DNA from 2 places in the Desulfothermus naphthae genome. Region 2 is predicted to be linked to the other one. Evidence: riboswitches for the same ligand, from Rfam matches in the RefSeq annotation. Region 2 holds a riboswitch; the other holds the start of a gene.
The links. A riboswitch is a leader RNA that binds a small molecule or an ion and turns the genes downstream of it on or off. The one in region 2 is predicted to bind cobalamin.

Region 1: it holds a riboswitch for cobalamin, as region 2 does, so the genes downstream of both, cbpB (peptide-modifying radical SAM enzyme CbpB) here and ACYQ1E_RS05085 (hypothetical protein) in region 2, are expected to answer to the same signal.

Annotation. Positions count from the first base shown of each region.
Region 1 covers NZ_BAAHYQ010000001.1:519,488-527,459, reverse strand. Annotated here, with positions in the region: gene ACYQ1E_RS02485 (methyl-accepting chemotaxis protein) at 1-1,138, shown strand, start outside; gene cbpB (peptide-modifying radical SAM enzyme CbpB) at 1,244-2,614, opposite strand; cobalamin riboswitch at 2,867-3,099, opposite strand; gene feoB (ferrous iron transport protein B) at 3,108-5,282, opposite strand; gene ACYQ1E_RS02470 (radical SAM protein) at 5,971-6,999, shown strand; gene ACYQ1E_RS02465 (methyl-accepting chemotaxis protein) at 7,072-7,972, shown strand, end outside.
Region 2 covers NZ_BAAHYQ010000001.1:1,059,591-1,067,562, reverse strand. Annotated here, with positions in the region: gene ACYQ1E_RS05095 (NUDIX hydrolase) at 1-18, opposite strand, end outside; gene ACYQ1E_RS05090 (TonB-dependent receptor plug domain-containing protein) at 265-2,241, opposite strand; gene ACYQ1E_RS05085 (hypothetical protein) at 2,276-2,536, opposite strand; cobalamin riboswitch at 2,661-2,928, opposite strand; gene ACYQ1E_RS05080 (IS1380 family transposase) at 3,270-4,562, shown strand; tRNA gene ACYQ1E_RS05075 (tRNA-Leu) at 5,331-5,414, shown strand; tRNA gene ACYQ1E_RS05070 (tRNA-Phe) at 5,445-5,517, shown strand; gene ACYQ1E_RS05065 (4Fe-4S binding protein) at 6,676-7,752, shown strand; gene ACYQ1E_RS05060 (oxidoreductase) at 7,768-7,972, shown strand, end outside.

The sequences.
Region 1 (7,972 bases), 540 kb from region 2:
TGGAAAGCCTGAAGACTATGTAGGATGGGATGTATCAGAATTCTTTTATGGAGAGCCCAACCGTCCTACTGTTACAGGAAAGGCTTATAAAGAAGAGAAAAAAATAACTGGAGTAAGAAGAGAGGTAAGAGGAAGAAAAGGAGGAGAAATCTATGGAGACATTAATGCTGCGCCACTTTATGACCCTCAGGGCAATTTAATAGGTTCCTTTGCAGTTTTTTTAAATTTAAGTGACCTAAAAACAGAACAGAAAAGAACTTTACACCAGGCTGAAATACTTAAAAAAACTGCTATACATGCAAAAGAATTATCTGAACAATTAAGTGCAACAAGTGAGGATCTCAGTTCTCAAATAAATGCAGTGAATGCTTCCATGGAAGAGTTACGAGGAAGAACTGAAGAAGTAGCAACTGCAATGGATGAGATGAATTCTACTGTTTTAGAAGTTTCAAAAAATGCAGCTCAGGCAGCTGAAGCTGCTGAAAATACTGCTCAAAAGGCACAGGAGGGAACAAATGCCCTGGACAAAGCCATTTCCCTTTTAACTGAGGTCCAGAAAAAGTCCAAGGCCCTCCAAATCCATATGGAGGAGATGGAAAAACAGGCAGAAGGCATTGGTGAAATCATCAACACTATCTCAGACATCGCTGATCAAACAAACCTGCTTGCATTAAATGCTGCAATTGAGGCTGCAAGGGCAGGAGAAGCTGGAAAGGGTTTTGCTGTTGTTGCAGATGAGGTGAGAAAATTGGCTGAAAAGACCATGGCTGCTACCAAAAATGTAGAAGAATATATCCATACAATTCAAAATAGTGCCAGAACAAACATGATGAGCACAAGGGAGGTAGCGGAGGCCATTGAACAAAATATGGAGTTAAGTCATGAGGCAAAAAAACTTTTAGATGAAATGGTCAAACTCTCAAGAGACTCCATGGATCAGATCCGTTCCATTGCAACTGCTGCAGAGCAGCAATCAGCAGCTTCTGAAGAGATCACCAAATCAACAGAAGAAGTAAACAAGATTTCTCAGGAGACAAAAGAGATCATGGAAAGAACTTCAATATCTACTGAACAACTCACCACGATGATTCAACAATTAAATCAAATGATTGCCAATCTCGAAATTGAAAATCAATAAAAACTTAAAAAGCCATGGTCACCAATGAACAAGACCATGGCTTTTTTTATTTCTTGTTTTTATAATATCTATGAGTCGTTAGTTAGTGGTCCACAGCATATTTTTTTAAGCAAAGTTATAAGTACATTCAGTTTCTTCTTCCCAGCCATCCCACATATAACTGTTTTCTTTTCCCTCAGCTATAACTTTAAAGGCATATCTAATTAATCCTTCATAGAAATTGCAAAATGGCGCAACTGTATTGAGGTCCCCATTTAGCATGTACACCTCAGCTGGACATGGAGCACCGCAAAAATGTCTAACAGCACAAGATTTACAGGGGTCTATATTTTCAACCATTCTACTAGTCACCATCTTGATTTGATCTTTTTTCATTATTTCAGACAATGGTTCTTCATTAATATTTCCTGCCTTAAATTCTGGGATGCCTATAAACTCACTGCAAGGGAAGATATCCCCATTGGCAGCCAAGGCAAAAAAGCACCTCCCACCACCACATGGAGATATATCGCACATAAGCCTTCTACCGGTTGGTCCCAGGATCCCTGCCATGATGTTGGCAAAGTTGGCCACTACAAGTTTTCTTCCATGGGACCCATATAGCTCATAGGTTAAATCTAATGCTTCTATAATCTCTTTTAAAAACACCATGTCATCTGGCTTAGAGAGTCTTCCTCCTTGTTGAGTGCAACGCACAGGATTTAGCATTATAACAGGAACTTTTAGATCATAGTAGAACTTTATAAGGTCTTTTAAAACAGACACGTTATATTTTGTCACTGTAGTAATCACATTATATGCTGGATAATCTGAGAGTTTTTCTATGACTTCAACTACTTTTTTAAAACCGCCTTTTCCAGACCAGCTCTTTCTGGTGGTATCAGCAATTTCCTCCACAGGAGCATCCAAGGATATACCAAGACCCACCTGATTTTTCTTTATAAATTCCAGGTCCTCGTCTGTGAGAAGGGTACCATTGGTCTGGATACCAAAGAGAAAGTCATCTTTATATCTGGATATTCCCTCAAAAACAGCATCTTTTACCATCATTGGTTCAGCACCATGGAATATCACCTGTGGCTTTGCCTCATCACCAAGTATCTCTCTAAAAAATAAAAGCAGCTTTTCAAGATTGGAACAAACCTCTTCAGCACTCATGGAAATTCCATTTTTCCTTCTTTCCCTTGGAAGATAACAATAAGTGCAATCAAAATTACATCTATCAGTGGGATTAAAATAAACAGCAGAGGGAGGCAGCTTAAATCTGAGGAGTTCCATTTCCTCCTTAAACTCTTTCTCTTTTTCGAGGAAATCCTCTGTGAGTTTTCCATTAAGAACAGATGGAAGCTCTGGTGCATCCACTATTGCCCAAAACCCGCTATCACCTTCAACAACTGCCACTTTATCATCTAATCCAATTTCCAATACAGAAAACCTGGGACCATAACCGGTATTTACATATGTTGTTTTATTCATGTTATATTTTACCTATTTCTTGGCCTTAGGGGTCAAAAGGATGTAATGGGAAAGACCTGTATTTTTACCTATTTTTTTGCACCTGCGACGATAAGATATTACATTTTTTTTCATAACTCATACCTCCCTTTTTTATTATTTTTGCTGTGGACCACTAACCAAAAACCCATAGGTTACGGAACCTTAAAATAAAAAAGGAACCCAGGAAAACTAAAAATAACGTTTTCCCGGGTCCCTTTACCATCAGGACTCCGCATTTTCCATCTCCTAACAGGTCTTCTGGCTCTCGGATCATCAGTTTGTCCCACGGCCTTCCCCCCAAGGTGGACCTTGAGAGTGACCTGACCAGATATATTATCTGGTCACTAGGTGGAACAACCTCCCCGATCACAGCGGCGGGACCGCCACGGATTTTCACCGTGTTCCGAGATGTTAGGAGATATAACTCCTTAACACTTAATTATATTAATAGAAATTTACTAAAAAGTCAACCTTAAAATAATCTAATTCCTAATTGATAAATTAGCACAGAGATAAAAAATGCAGTAAATGTATTAAAAAATACACTAAAAATTGCCCATTTCCAATTGGATTCCTGGGCAATTGTAACAACTGACACAAAACATGGGGCATAAATTAGTACAAATATCATAAAACTTAAGGCTTTTATGTTGTTCCAATCTGGATCATTAGCTATTCTTTCAGACAAGGATGTTGAATTCTCCACATCCACTTCTCCTAAAGAATATGCAGTTCCCAAGGTGGACACTATTACTTCTTTTGCAGCTATTCCACCTATTAGTGCTATATTACTCTTCCAATCAAACCCAGCAATCTTTGTGATGTCCTCTACGAATAATCCTAACCGTCCAGCAAATGAATGTGTAAGTGCTATCTTTTTTTTCTCAGCAATTAACCTTTGAATCTTCTCCTGAATTTGTTTTGCCTCAATTTTATCATGCTTGGTCTTTGATAGCTTGAGTTTTAAAGAAGTTATTTTTTTGTCTAAGGGGATAATTAAATTTTTTGGAGGGGTTGGAAAGCTCATACCTGCCCATATAATTATGGAAATCAACAAAATAACTGTCCCAGCCTTTCTTAAATACTGCCATACCCTCTCCCATGTATGAATAACAAGCCCCTTCAAGGTTGGTAACCTATAAGGTGGTAGCTCCATAACAAATGGAGTGGATTCTCCACGTATTACAGTGATTCTAAATAATTTTGCTATAAGAAGCGCCCACAACCAGGAAAAAATAGTCAAAAAAAACATGAGCTTATCACCAGTTTTTGGGAAAAATGCTCCTGCCAGTAATAAGAAGACTGGCACCTTTGCTCCACAGGAAAAAAAAGGCGCTGTTAAGATAGTGGCTATTTTTTCTTTTGGGCCTCTCAATGTCCTTGTGGCCATAATACCTGGAACTGCACATCCACCTGGGATACCACCAGAGATTATAAAAGGCATAACTGAATATCCATGGAGGCCAAAAATTCTTAAAACCCTATCCAGCATATAGGCCATCCTGGCCATATAACCACTGTCCTCTAAAAATGCCAGGATAAAAAACATGATCATAATTAAGGGGACAAAACTCATGACCCCTCCTACTCCATCTATAATTCCTGAAATTACCAGAGATTTTAAAAATCCAGGTGGTAAATAGTTAGAGGCCATGGTAGATAAAAATCCAAAAAAATCTTGAATCAAAGCAAGTGGATATTCACCAAACAAAAAGGTCATCTTAAACATTAAATATAAAACAATAAACATAACAAGTGGACCAATAAATTTGTTAGTTAAAATCCTGTCTATTTTATCTGAAATATCCAATCTATCAGGATCAAAACGGTATTTTATTACTCCTTTTAATAAAGAGTGAATATAACCATATCTATAGTCAGCAACTATTGCCTCTGGAACAGTATTTAAGGTTTTTTCACAATGAGTTGATACTTTTTCAACAAGTGACTTTAATCTATTGGACACATCTAAATCCAGGGCATCACCTTGAGATACTATATCTTCATCTTCTTCTAAATACTTTATAGCTATCCACCTGGAAGGATATTTTTCAGTTAAAAATTTGTTTTCTTCTACAATGGTTGAAATTTCTTCAATTACAGGATCCAAGTCTGGCCCATAAGAAATAGTAAGGGGCGTCCAATCCCTTTTCTGGATTGAACAATCAATCATCCTTTCTATTAACTTATCCTTACCTATACCCTTTTTTGCCACCATTGGCACCACAGGACACTGTAAAAGGGAAGACAATTTATCAATATCTATTTCCATCCCCTTTTTCCCTACCTCATCCATCATATTCAAGACCAAAAGTAATGGTGCCCCAAGCTCCATAAATTGTACGGCCAAATACATGTGTCTTTCTAAATTCGTAGCGTCAATAACATCTACCACCAAAGATGGTTTTTCATTCACAATAAAATTTCTAGCAACTAGCTCTTCTTGAGAATATGCAGTAAGAGAGTATGTCCCAGGTAAATCTATAATCCTTAATTTCACATTCCCGGATTTTATATACCCTTCCCTTTTCTCAACTGTAATACCAGGATAATTCCCAACATGTTGTCTTGCACCAGTTAAGAGATTAAAAAGTGTAGTCTTTCCAGAATTTGGGTTACCAGCAAGGGCAATTGTAAATTCCTTCATATATACCCTCCCAAGAATAAATATTTTTAACAAGAGCTAAAAATAGGGGTGAAACTAAGAGATAATCTTGAGCTTTATGTATAGTCAATAGAAATAATTAGCTTATGATAAATCTCGGTGAGGACCAAATTAAATCAATTTAAATGTTTTTAATCTTTATTTTAGATTCAAAAATGCTAAACAACCGCTTAGACAATTTTTTTATTCCTTTACTTTTAATATAACCTCTTTGTGTAATAATTACAAGGAATTATTTACTCATTAATATAATTTTCCCCTAAACTTTAACAATCATCAATGTTCTCTTTCCCATACTTTGGGAAAAATAAATGTCATTTTTTTTGTACACCCAATAAGTCTTAACTCCACAAACTCATTGAGACTTGCTGTTTTATTCCTTAAATAAAACTTTAAGTTTCATTAAAATTCTTAAAATAAATTCTTTAATATTAAAAAAACTTTAAAACTCCATATGTTAAAGATAAATTGAAAAAACTTGATTTAATATCTAGTTCTATGTTAAATTTTTTTTACAGGACAATTTGTAACTCCGTTAAATTAAGTAATTTTTTAAATAAAAGGAATTTGCATCATAATGATAGACCAGGAGATCAAACTATTAAAAAGCATTTCTTTTGACGTAGGTCCAATTCGACCCCCCTCTGAGGGAGGGAGCGATTCTTTACTTTTGAGATTCACGAGAAATTGTCCGTGGAATTTGTGTAGATTTTGTTTTGGAAGTCCTTATAGAAGAAAAAAATTTGAATATAGACCAGTAGAGGAAATAAAAGGGGATATAGATAATATTAAAACTATTTGTGATAGTTTAAAGAGTATTTCTTTTAAACTGGGATTTGGAGGAAAGCTCAATAAAAGAGTATTAAATTATGTTTTAAATTTATTGGAGGATACCGAGCAAATAAGCAAATTAATCATGATATATAAATGGGAAAACTCCAACAAAGAAAGTGTTTTTATTCAAGACGCAGATAATATGATAATGAGAACAAAAGATTTAGTAGAAGCCTTAAAATATTTAAAAAAGACCTTTCCCGATATAAAAAGAATCACAACATATGCTAGGAGTAGAAGTGTTCAAAAAAAATCAGCAAAAGAACTAAAAGAAATACATGATGCTGGCCTAACAAGATTACATATTGGTCTTGAATCTGGAGACGATGAGGTGTTAAAGATGGTTAAAAAAGGGGCTACTTCTAAAGATCACATAGAAGCTGGGATAAAGGCTATAAAGGCAGGTTATGAACTGTCTGAATATATTATGCCTGGCCTTGGGGGAGAAGAGAAGAGTTTGCAACACGCAAAAAATAGTGCTAATGTACTTAGTAAAATTAATCCGCATTTTATAAGATCTAGGCCTTTTGTCCCTCGTATTGGAACCCCTATGTATGAAGATTGGAAAAAAGGTAAATTTAAGATTTTGTCTCCGCATCTCTTGCTTAAAGAACTGGAAATTTTTGTGTCTGAATTGAATTTTTCTGGTAAGTTATGTTTTGACCACATGAGAAATCCAAGTTTTAAAATACAGGGATTCGGATATATCCCTCTTCTTTCTCAGAGTTACGAGGGATATAAATTTCCTGAACAAAAAAATGAAGTTATAGAAAAAATTCTTAATGGACTTCAAATAGAAGAAGAATTTTTTTTAAAAGCTGAAGACTTAATTGAATATGAAAAAGAGATTTATAGATTAGATTAATTGGGGGGGTCTTAAACTACACTGAGTAATTGATATGAAATAAACCAAAACATCAGCCTATAGGGGGGTAAAATGAAACAAAAGTTATATTTTTTGTGGTTTGGACAATGTGTTATTGTAATAGGTGTGTGGTTTTTTTTAAATTGTTATCTAAAGATATGGAGTTTACATGAATTAGTTATGATAATGTTGAGACCTTCTGTAATACTATTTCTAATTTCATTTTTGCCTGCTTCTTATTACACCTTGTGGAAACACATAAAAGATGTGGAGACTTATCGTCAGACCATGGATAAGCAAGATTTAATTATTGCTCAGAAGCGAGCAGCTAGTTTATCTTCTTGGTATTTTTATTTTGTCATATTTTTAGCACTAATTGGACCAAATTTTGCTATTTTCGGATGTCCATTTATTGACAAGATGGAATATTTGATAAGCATGTTAATAGCAATATCTTTGCTTTTAATATTCTGGCCTCCTTTTGATCTTGCATTAGCAGCAAATTGGGAGATGTGGACATCAGATATTCCATTATCAAAAATATATAGGGCACCAGGATTGAAATTTAGACTGCTTAAGGCCTGTATATTGTTATTTTTTGGTGGAGGTATAGGAATTATTACTGTTGGACTTGCAGCTATTCATCATTCACATACTCTCCATGAAGCGTATATCTTTTTCCTTAAAAAAGGAATTTTATTTTTCCTGGCAGCATCTGTTTTTGGTATAGCATCAGCACTGATGCTTACTAAATTAATCATACAGGGGATAGAAGAAGTTATTAAAGTTGCAGACGAAGTGGCAAAAGGTAACCTGGATGTAGATATAAAAATAATTACAAGAGAGGAGATAGGTTATTTATTGGATGGATCATTAAGAGATATGATTAAGAATTTAAAGAAATTATTTAAGACTTCAAAAGAGAAAGAGAAAGAGGCTCAATTAGAATCCAGGAAAGCAAAAGAGGCTCAAC
Region 2 (7,972 bases):
CCATTTTTTTAAAGACATAATTTTTCTCTCTTGATCTTTATTCTAAATAATTGTAGCGACTTAAACATTGTCAGGTAGCACTGGGTGGCTAACCCTTTATAACACTTTATGCATAGAAGCAGCTTTTTAATATAATGAAGTTTTAACAAAAACAAGGGAAAAATTAAAGGAATTTTTATTGTAATAAAAAATTGAAGAGCGGCGAAATAGGGGGGGCTGTTATCGCCGCTCTTTTTATGGAGAGTAGGGGCCTAGCAGGTTTATTTAGTAATCATACCTGATCCCAATATAAAAGGAGCGACCAGGCATGGGATACCCTTTTACAAAGCTATAATCTTTATCCAATAAATTTCTAATTTTTCCTTTAATAGATAGACTCCCAAATTTCCCAATATCAGTTAATTTTTTTCCAACTGTGAGATTTGCCACGGTAAAGCCTCCTTTTTTAATTACAGGGGCTGGCCAACCAGACTCCCAGTCATCTATCCGCTGATTTCCATGATATTCAAAATTTAAATTAGCCCAGAAACCCTTTTTATCAGAAACATATAATCCATAGCTGGCAGTTAATTTTTCAACGTATTTTAGATCATGGTCTGTTTCATCATCTTTTCTATCAAAAAGATATACAATATTTCCATAAGGCTTTATCTTACAAGGCAAATCAAAGAATTTATCAACATTAAAAGAAAGGTTTGCTTCAATACCTTGGATTTTTGCCTTTCCATGGTTTTCATAAGTTACTACCTGATTTACATAATCTGATTTTGTCACGATTTTATCTTTAAAATGGGTGTAAAAATATCCCAAAGATGCATATAGATATTCAAAAGAAGCATCTATTCCACCTTCTGCTGTCCAACTTCTCTCGGGATCGAGGTCAGAATTGCCTCTATAGTGTGTACCCCACATATAATAATCTGATGCCAGTTCTTTTGCACTTGGCATCCTATAGCCCTGGGCATAGTTTGCCCTGATTTTGATGTTATTATTAATAAGATATGTCGCTCCTATTGTGGGACATATATGTATCTTGTCTTTATCATGTCCTTCGCCTTTTTCCACTTCTACCTTGAATTTGTCATATCTAGCACCTCCAGATATGACAAATTTATTATCAAGGAGTTTGATTTTTCCCAGAATAAATCCAGCTGGATTTTTATATTTGGTTTCTCTGGGTTGATAGGGGCTTGATTCAATTCTGTAATAGACCCAGTCAAAACCACCTGTTATTACAAAATATTCCATATCTAAGGTAAGCTGTCCTTGAGCTCCCCTATGGGTTGTCTTTCTTGTTGTGGAAATTCCATCATCCCATCCATCAGGATTACTTATAAGGGGATCTACCCATTTATCTCTATCTTTTCCCTGAAAGTATCTAAATTTCCAAAATAGAGGAAGTGAAGGGAAGGTGCCCTCATAGATGAAGTCTGCTGAACTAAGGGATTTATCTGAATAATCATCTAAATCATTTTGACTGAGATAAGAAGGGTTGCCTGCTCTATCCACATCAAATTTGGTATAGATTACACCAATCCTGTTACCAGGTAAAAATTCATAACCAATGTTAAAGGAGTAGTTTTCTTTTTTATCATAACCTGTATTTTTGAACTTTGTGTTATCTCCTGTATCATAGTCGTCCATTTTCCCTCGGCTATAAGAAAATGAGTAGTCAAATTTATTTATTTTACCAGAAGAGCCTATGGTCCCGTCCTGATAATTGAAGCTTCCAAATGTTCCTTCCAAAAAAGCATGGGGTTTTCCTATTCCCCTTTTTGTGATTACATTTATAACTCCACCGATACCAGCTGAACCATATTGAACTGCTCCTGGACCTCTGATTATTTCTATTTTTTCAATGTTTTTTGTTAAAATTTTGGCCACATTTCCAGTTCCTGCACGTCTACCATCCAAAAGGATAAGCACATGTCCAAGGAGGTCGTTTCCATGGGTTTCAGTTCTAAAGCCACGAATTCCAACAGATGTTGAAGTTCCAGGATATTGTCTAATAGTACCAATGCCCTTTTCTGAAAGGAGTTCTCCTAAATCCCTTGCTGAGGAGGCTTCTATCTCTTCTGGTCCAATTACCTGGATGTTCATTGGTGTTTCTTTTACAGATTCTTTGTACCTGCTGGCAGTTACCACAATGGTCTCCAATGATGTCTGGTTTTCATATGCAGAGGTATCTTGAGAAGCAAGAATGGCTAAAATTCCGATGAAAACTACTAGATATTTTTTCATTCGTGATTTCCTCCGTGTTTTCCACCTTGATATTTTATCCACAAAGTCTCATTTCTTTACCTGTAAATCTAATCTTCATATCCTTTCCAATTTCTACAAATCTAAGGAGGATCCTTTTCATCCCCCGTCTTGTCATATCCCACCAACCAAAGGTTATATCCTCTTCACTATCTGGAGAATGGGCGATTTCTATTAAATCTGCATCTTTAAAAATTTTTTTCAGATCCTTTTTTACTTGGTCTAGATCAAGATTTTCTGTGTCTGTTCTAACATAACAAATAACACCTGTCCTCATAACCACTCCTCCTTTTGTTGAAACTTTTTATATAAATAAAAAATCCCTGAAATCCTAATACCTGGACTTCAGGGATTTCCCGTTTTTATCCCTAAAGGAGTATCCTTTCCTTGCGCCGAAGGAAAATTTTTTCCTTGTTCAGGCAGGTCTTCTGACTCTAAGGATCATCCTACTTGCCCTGTTGAATTACCTTTTTCTTAAGGAAATTCAACAGGACTCGCCTTGTTGGATAAAATTTCTGCAATTCAACAAGGCGAGCTGCACCTTCCCCTGGTATATAAACCAGAGTGGTATATTGCAGCTTTCGTCCCCTTATCACAGCCGCGGGCCGGTTCCGGATTCTCACCGGATTCCCTATTAAGCCTCTCGGCACCTGAACAATAATTCAATATTGTTCTGAAAAGAATTTTATACTTAAATAATTTATTTTGTCAAGCATTCAGTTAACAATTCAGCAATTCTCGGTGAGGGACAAATTAGATCATTTTAGATGTTTTATATCCTTCTTTCAGATTCAAAAAACTACCCTCTATTAAAAATTTAAGAAAATTTGATATAAAATACCACTTTTCTTTGGTAAAATATCCACTTATAATCTCTTTTTGGACGCACTACTCCCTCAAACTTATTTCCACCTAAAATTTGCATCATAAGATAATGTTTAGCTTGACAATATAGTGAATTAATGGTATAAAGTGTTTCAAATAGGAAGTATGAAGGAGGCACTGATTCTATGCGTAGATTCCATGTTAAGTTCACTGAAAAAAATCTTACGGGCAACGCCGGACTGGTATTGCTGGGCCTGTTTGCTGACAAACTGAAGCTTCCCAAGATGCTTGAGCAACACATTACTATTAAGCGGGGAGCTACCGCACAGTATAAGGTTTCCGACATTATCATGATTTTGATGATGGCAGTGTTAGCTGGGGCTAAGCATATGAGCCATGTATTTATCCTAAGATCTGATTTAGCATTGAGGTCGCTTTTTAAATGGGAAAGGTTTCCTGACTATACTACCATAAATCGGGTTTTTAAGTTGTTTAATCCCCGACATTGCAATGAGCTCTCCGATGTAGAAACAAAAGTGCGCAAAAAGGTTTGGGGTAAAAAATGGTTTAGCCGCATCACTTTAGATTTGGACTCTACAGTGCGTGGGGTGTATGGGAAACAGGAAGGTGCCGAGAAGGGTTACAACCCCAAGAAGCCAGGACAAAGGGGATATCATCCGCTACTTTGCTTTATTGCTGAGACGCGGGAATGTCTTCACAACTGGTTTAGAGCCGGAGATGCTTATTCAGCCAATGGTTGTGTAGAGTTTATGCAAGAGTGCTTTGCCAAGCTTCCAAGGAGAGTCTGGAAAATTATTGTACGTGCAGATTCCGCCTTTTTTAATGGAGAACTTTTAGACTACTTAGAAGAGGCTCATGCTTTGTACTTAATCAAGGTTAAGATGCGAGGACTCACTCAGCTTTTAGAAGCTCAGAAATGGCACAAGGTTAAAAATAGACCTGGCTATGAGAAGACCGAATTCACATACAAATGTGAGAGGTGGAAACACCCCCGCCGGTTTGTGGCCGTACGTCAAGTAATAGAGAGCAAATTTAGTTGCTTTTTTTTCAGCGTTACAAAGACTGAGTATGATTATTTTTGTTATGTAACAAATATGAACCTGAGTCCCTGGGACGTCCACAGGTATTATTGCCAACGGGGGGCCAGTGAAAACTGGATTGAGTGGTGTAAGGGACAGATGGCCTCTGGAAGCATTTTGACACAGGATTTTTGGGCCAACTCCGCCATATTCCAGACCTGTATTCTGGCTTACAATCTACTGGTTTGGATGATGTGGCTCAACGATGAAGATGGTTTTAGAGAAGAGCCCAACACAATCCGCATGTTTCTAATCCATGTTCCAGCTCGGCTGATGCATGCGGGACGACAATGGTTCCTTCGATTATCGAGGGATTATTTTTTCAAAGAACGTTGGATAAAGATAGAAAATTCCATCCGGTCATTACAATTTGCTTAATCTTTTTTTGAGAGTATCCTCCAAAATAGGATTTTGCGTAAGTCCATGTGCAGTGGTGTGCCTTTACACACCCGTAAAGAGTGCCACTGACCGCAGCTTCTACCTGAAAAAGCCTTCCAAGTCACAATGAGGGAGACATATCCTTTAACATAACAGCTCCATATCTAGGTATCTCTGTCCAGAACAATCAGTTGCTTACGATTGAACTGTAATTGCAGATTTTAGGTTCCATAAATTCAAAAAATATTCTCTCAAAACACTTTTTACTATGGAGGAGAGTAAAAAAACTTCAGATATTCCTCCCAACTCTCAAATAACAAAATCCGAAATGTCACTCGCAAATGATTCCAGTATTCTTTCCGAGAACTAAATTTCCCTCGACATTTCTGATATAATAGGTCTGTTAATTCTAATATCTGATGTACAAAAAAAGCTAATAAATTTAAAAGAAAAAAATTATTGATAAATTCTTCTTACAATATGTGTATAAAAGAATCTCTCTACTTTTATTTTTTGCTAACATAATTTTTTTGTCTTATAATTACAAATAATTATTCAAACATTAATACAATTTCCCTCTAAATTTTCAATACCGTCTTTTTTTCCATACTTCACGAAAAAAATGTATTATTTTTTTGGATTACCCCATGAACCCTTCCTTCCCAAACTCACCGAGAATTGCTGGGTCTTTATAGACATTCACTGGATTTTTTCTAAAAAAAAACTTGCCAAAGTATAAAATTTGGTATATAGTCTATATTATCAATCGCCGAAGTGGTGGAATTGGTAGACACGCTGGGTTCAGGACCTAGTGGGGTGTACCCCGTGGGAGTTCGAGTCTCCCCTTCGGCACTCAAAGGGTCATTGAAAAGATGTTATCAAGCCGAGGTAGCTCAGTCGGTAGAGCAGGGGACTGAAAATCCCTGTGTCGGTGGTTCGATTCCGCCCCTCGGCATAAATAAATAGCCAATAATTAAAGCCTGTTAGAAAGAAAATTCTAAGTGGCTTTTTTGAAACTAAAATTTAAGTGTGTATGCAGGGGTGCTCCGCAATTTATTTCACTTCTATTGATTTCCATAGGCAACCGGTGAATGTCAGTAAAGAAGACACAAACAAAAATTATTGTTTATCCCTATCAAGCAGCCTTTTTAATAATATTTTGTAGTACCTGGCTTGAGATAAGTGCATTAAATAAGTTTCCAAATTTAAATGTTTTCAGAACGGTTGTTGATTCATAATGTCCCATTAAAAAGCCCTTAACATCCCAGTTTATTATCAAAAAATTAGACCAAGGAAGGAAGATTTTAGGGTCCTAGTTATGTGGAGATTTTTGGTGACTTTAACAGAATAAATAATACAAAATATTTTTAAAATGTGAGGAACCAGCAAAAAGAGGTATAAAAGCTCATACCATGGTAAAATTGCTGGTAAAGGTTGAGATAGGACAAATGGTGGTTCGTAATTTGAAGTCCTCCCCCAAAGCAGGTTTTTATTGTCTTGCCTCAGAGGGAATTGGAATTTTCTTCAAAATATGTTAGCTAGTATGCAGAATTTTGGAATCCCATCATTTAGTCTCCCTCATGTTAGCGATGATAATCCATACATACACTTCCTTTTTAAAACACTAAACTATTGTCGTGAGTATCCATGTATATTTTTTAGTCTGGAAAAAGCCAGGAAGTGGTGTTTTGAGTTTGTTAATTGGTGTATAATTTTAAACATTATCACAGCAAAATTAAATTTGTTATGCCTGAACAGAGACATTTAGGCCTAGAGATTGAGATTTTATCCAAGCGTAAAGAGGTGTATAAAAATGCCTGTTCTAAACATCCAGAACGGTGGTCTGGGAACATTAGGAATTGGGATCCTATTTCAAAATTCTATTACAAGCGTTGATTTCAATCCAAAAGCTAAACAACATCTTAAAAAGGTCGTTTGATGGGAAAAAATAAAATAGCTTTTGGTGACATTAATTGATATCTTTACTGACATTCACCGTGATTGAAATTAGAAAACAAACAAATGAAGAGTTGTTAGCAAATTTTACTTTTGAGAAAAATTTTTGTTTAAGAAACTTTTATTGGAAATATTGAAAAACAAGGAGGGGTAGCTCATGGAAGATGTTTACAAAAAATTGGCCCAGGTGTTGGATTCAATGCCTCAAAGATTTCCACCAACTCCAGAGGGTCTGGAAATCAAGATCTTAAAAAAGATTTTTGAACCAGATGAGGCTGAACTTTTTTGTAAATTGAAATTAAAATTTGAGTCAGTGGACGATATCGCTAAAAGGACAGGAATGGACAAAGATTTTTTGGACAAGAAGCTGACAGAGATGTGGAAAAAAGGACAGATAATGGGACTGGATTTTGGAAAGACCAAGCTATTTAAAATGATGCCCTGGATGGTTGGGATATATGAATATCAGGTAAAGAGAATGGATGAAGAATTTGCAAAACTTTGTGAAAAATATTTATCTTATGTTGGGAAAGAGATATTGGGAAAGTCTCCAAGATATATGCAAGTCCTTCCAGTAGAAGAAACTTTAAAGATAGAACAAAAGGTTCTACCCTTTGAAAAGGTTTCAGAAATTATTGAAAAGGGAAAATCCTTTGGAGTGGCTCAATGTATATGTAGAAAGGAAAAGGCCCTCGCTGGAAAACCCTGTGATAAGCCCCAGGAAGTTTGCCTTGCAGTCGCAAAAATTCCTGGAGTTATTGAACAATTTGATCATTGGGGACGACCAATCACCAAAGAAGAAGCATATAACATTTTAAAAAGGGCAGAACAGGCTGCTCTTGTACACTTAACTTTCAATACACAAGATGATACAAATTTTATTTGTAATTGTTGCGGATGTTGTTGTGCGGTTCTCACTGCAATAAATGAGATGGGAGTAAATGAAGCAGTAAATTCAAGATATAGGGCTAAAATCGATGTGGAGCAATGTAGCGGATGTGGAATATGCAAAGATGAAAGGTGTCAAGTTAATGCAATTGTTGAAAAAGATGGGGTATATTCAGTTTTAGAACAGAGATGTATTGGTTGCGGACTCTGTGTATCAACCTGTCCCTCTGATGCAATTGAACTTATCAAAAAAGAAGACAACTGGACCCTGCCACCAAAGGACGAAAATGAGTGGTTAGCTATGCGTGCAAAGGAAGTTGGTGTAGACCTGTCTAAATTTCTATAAAAGGAGGATTTATATATGCAAGATCCATTATTTCAACCTATTAAAATAGGATCAATGGAGATAAAAAACAGGATTTATATGCCTGCTATGCATCTTAACATGGCAAAAAATTTCTTTGTCTCAAAAGAGATTAGAGCATTTTATAGAGCAAGGGCCAAGGGTGGTGCTGGAATGATTTGTGTTGGTTGTGCTACTGTAGACGAAAAAGCCGGTAATCCAT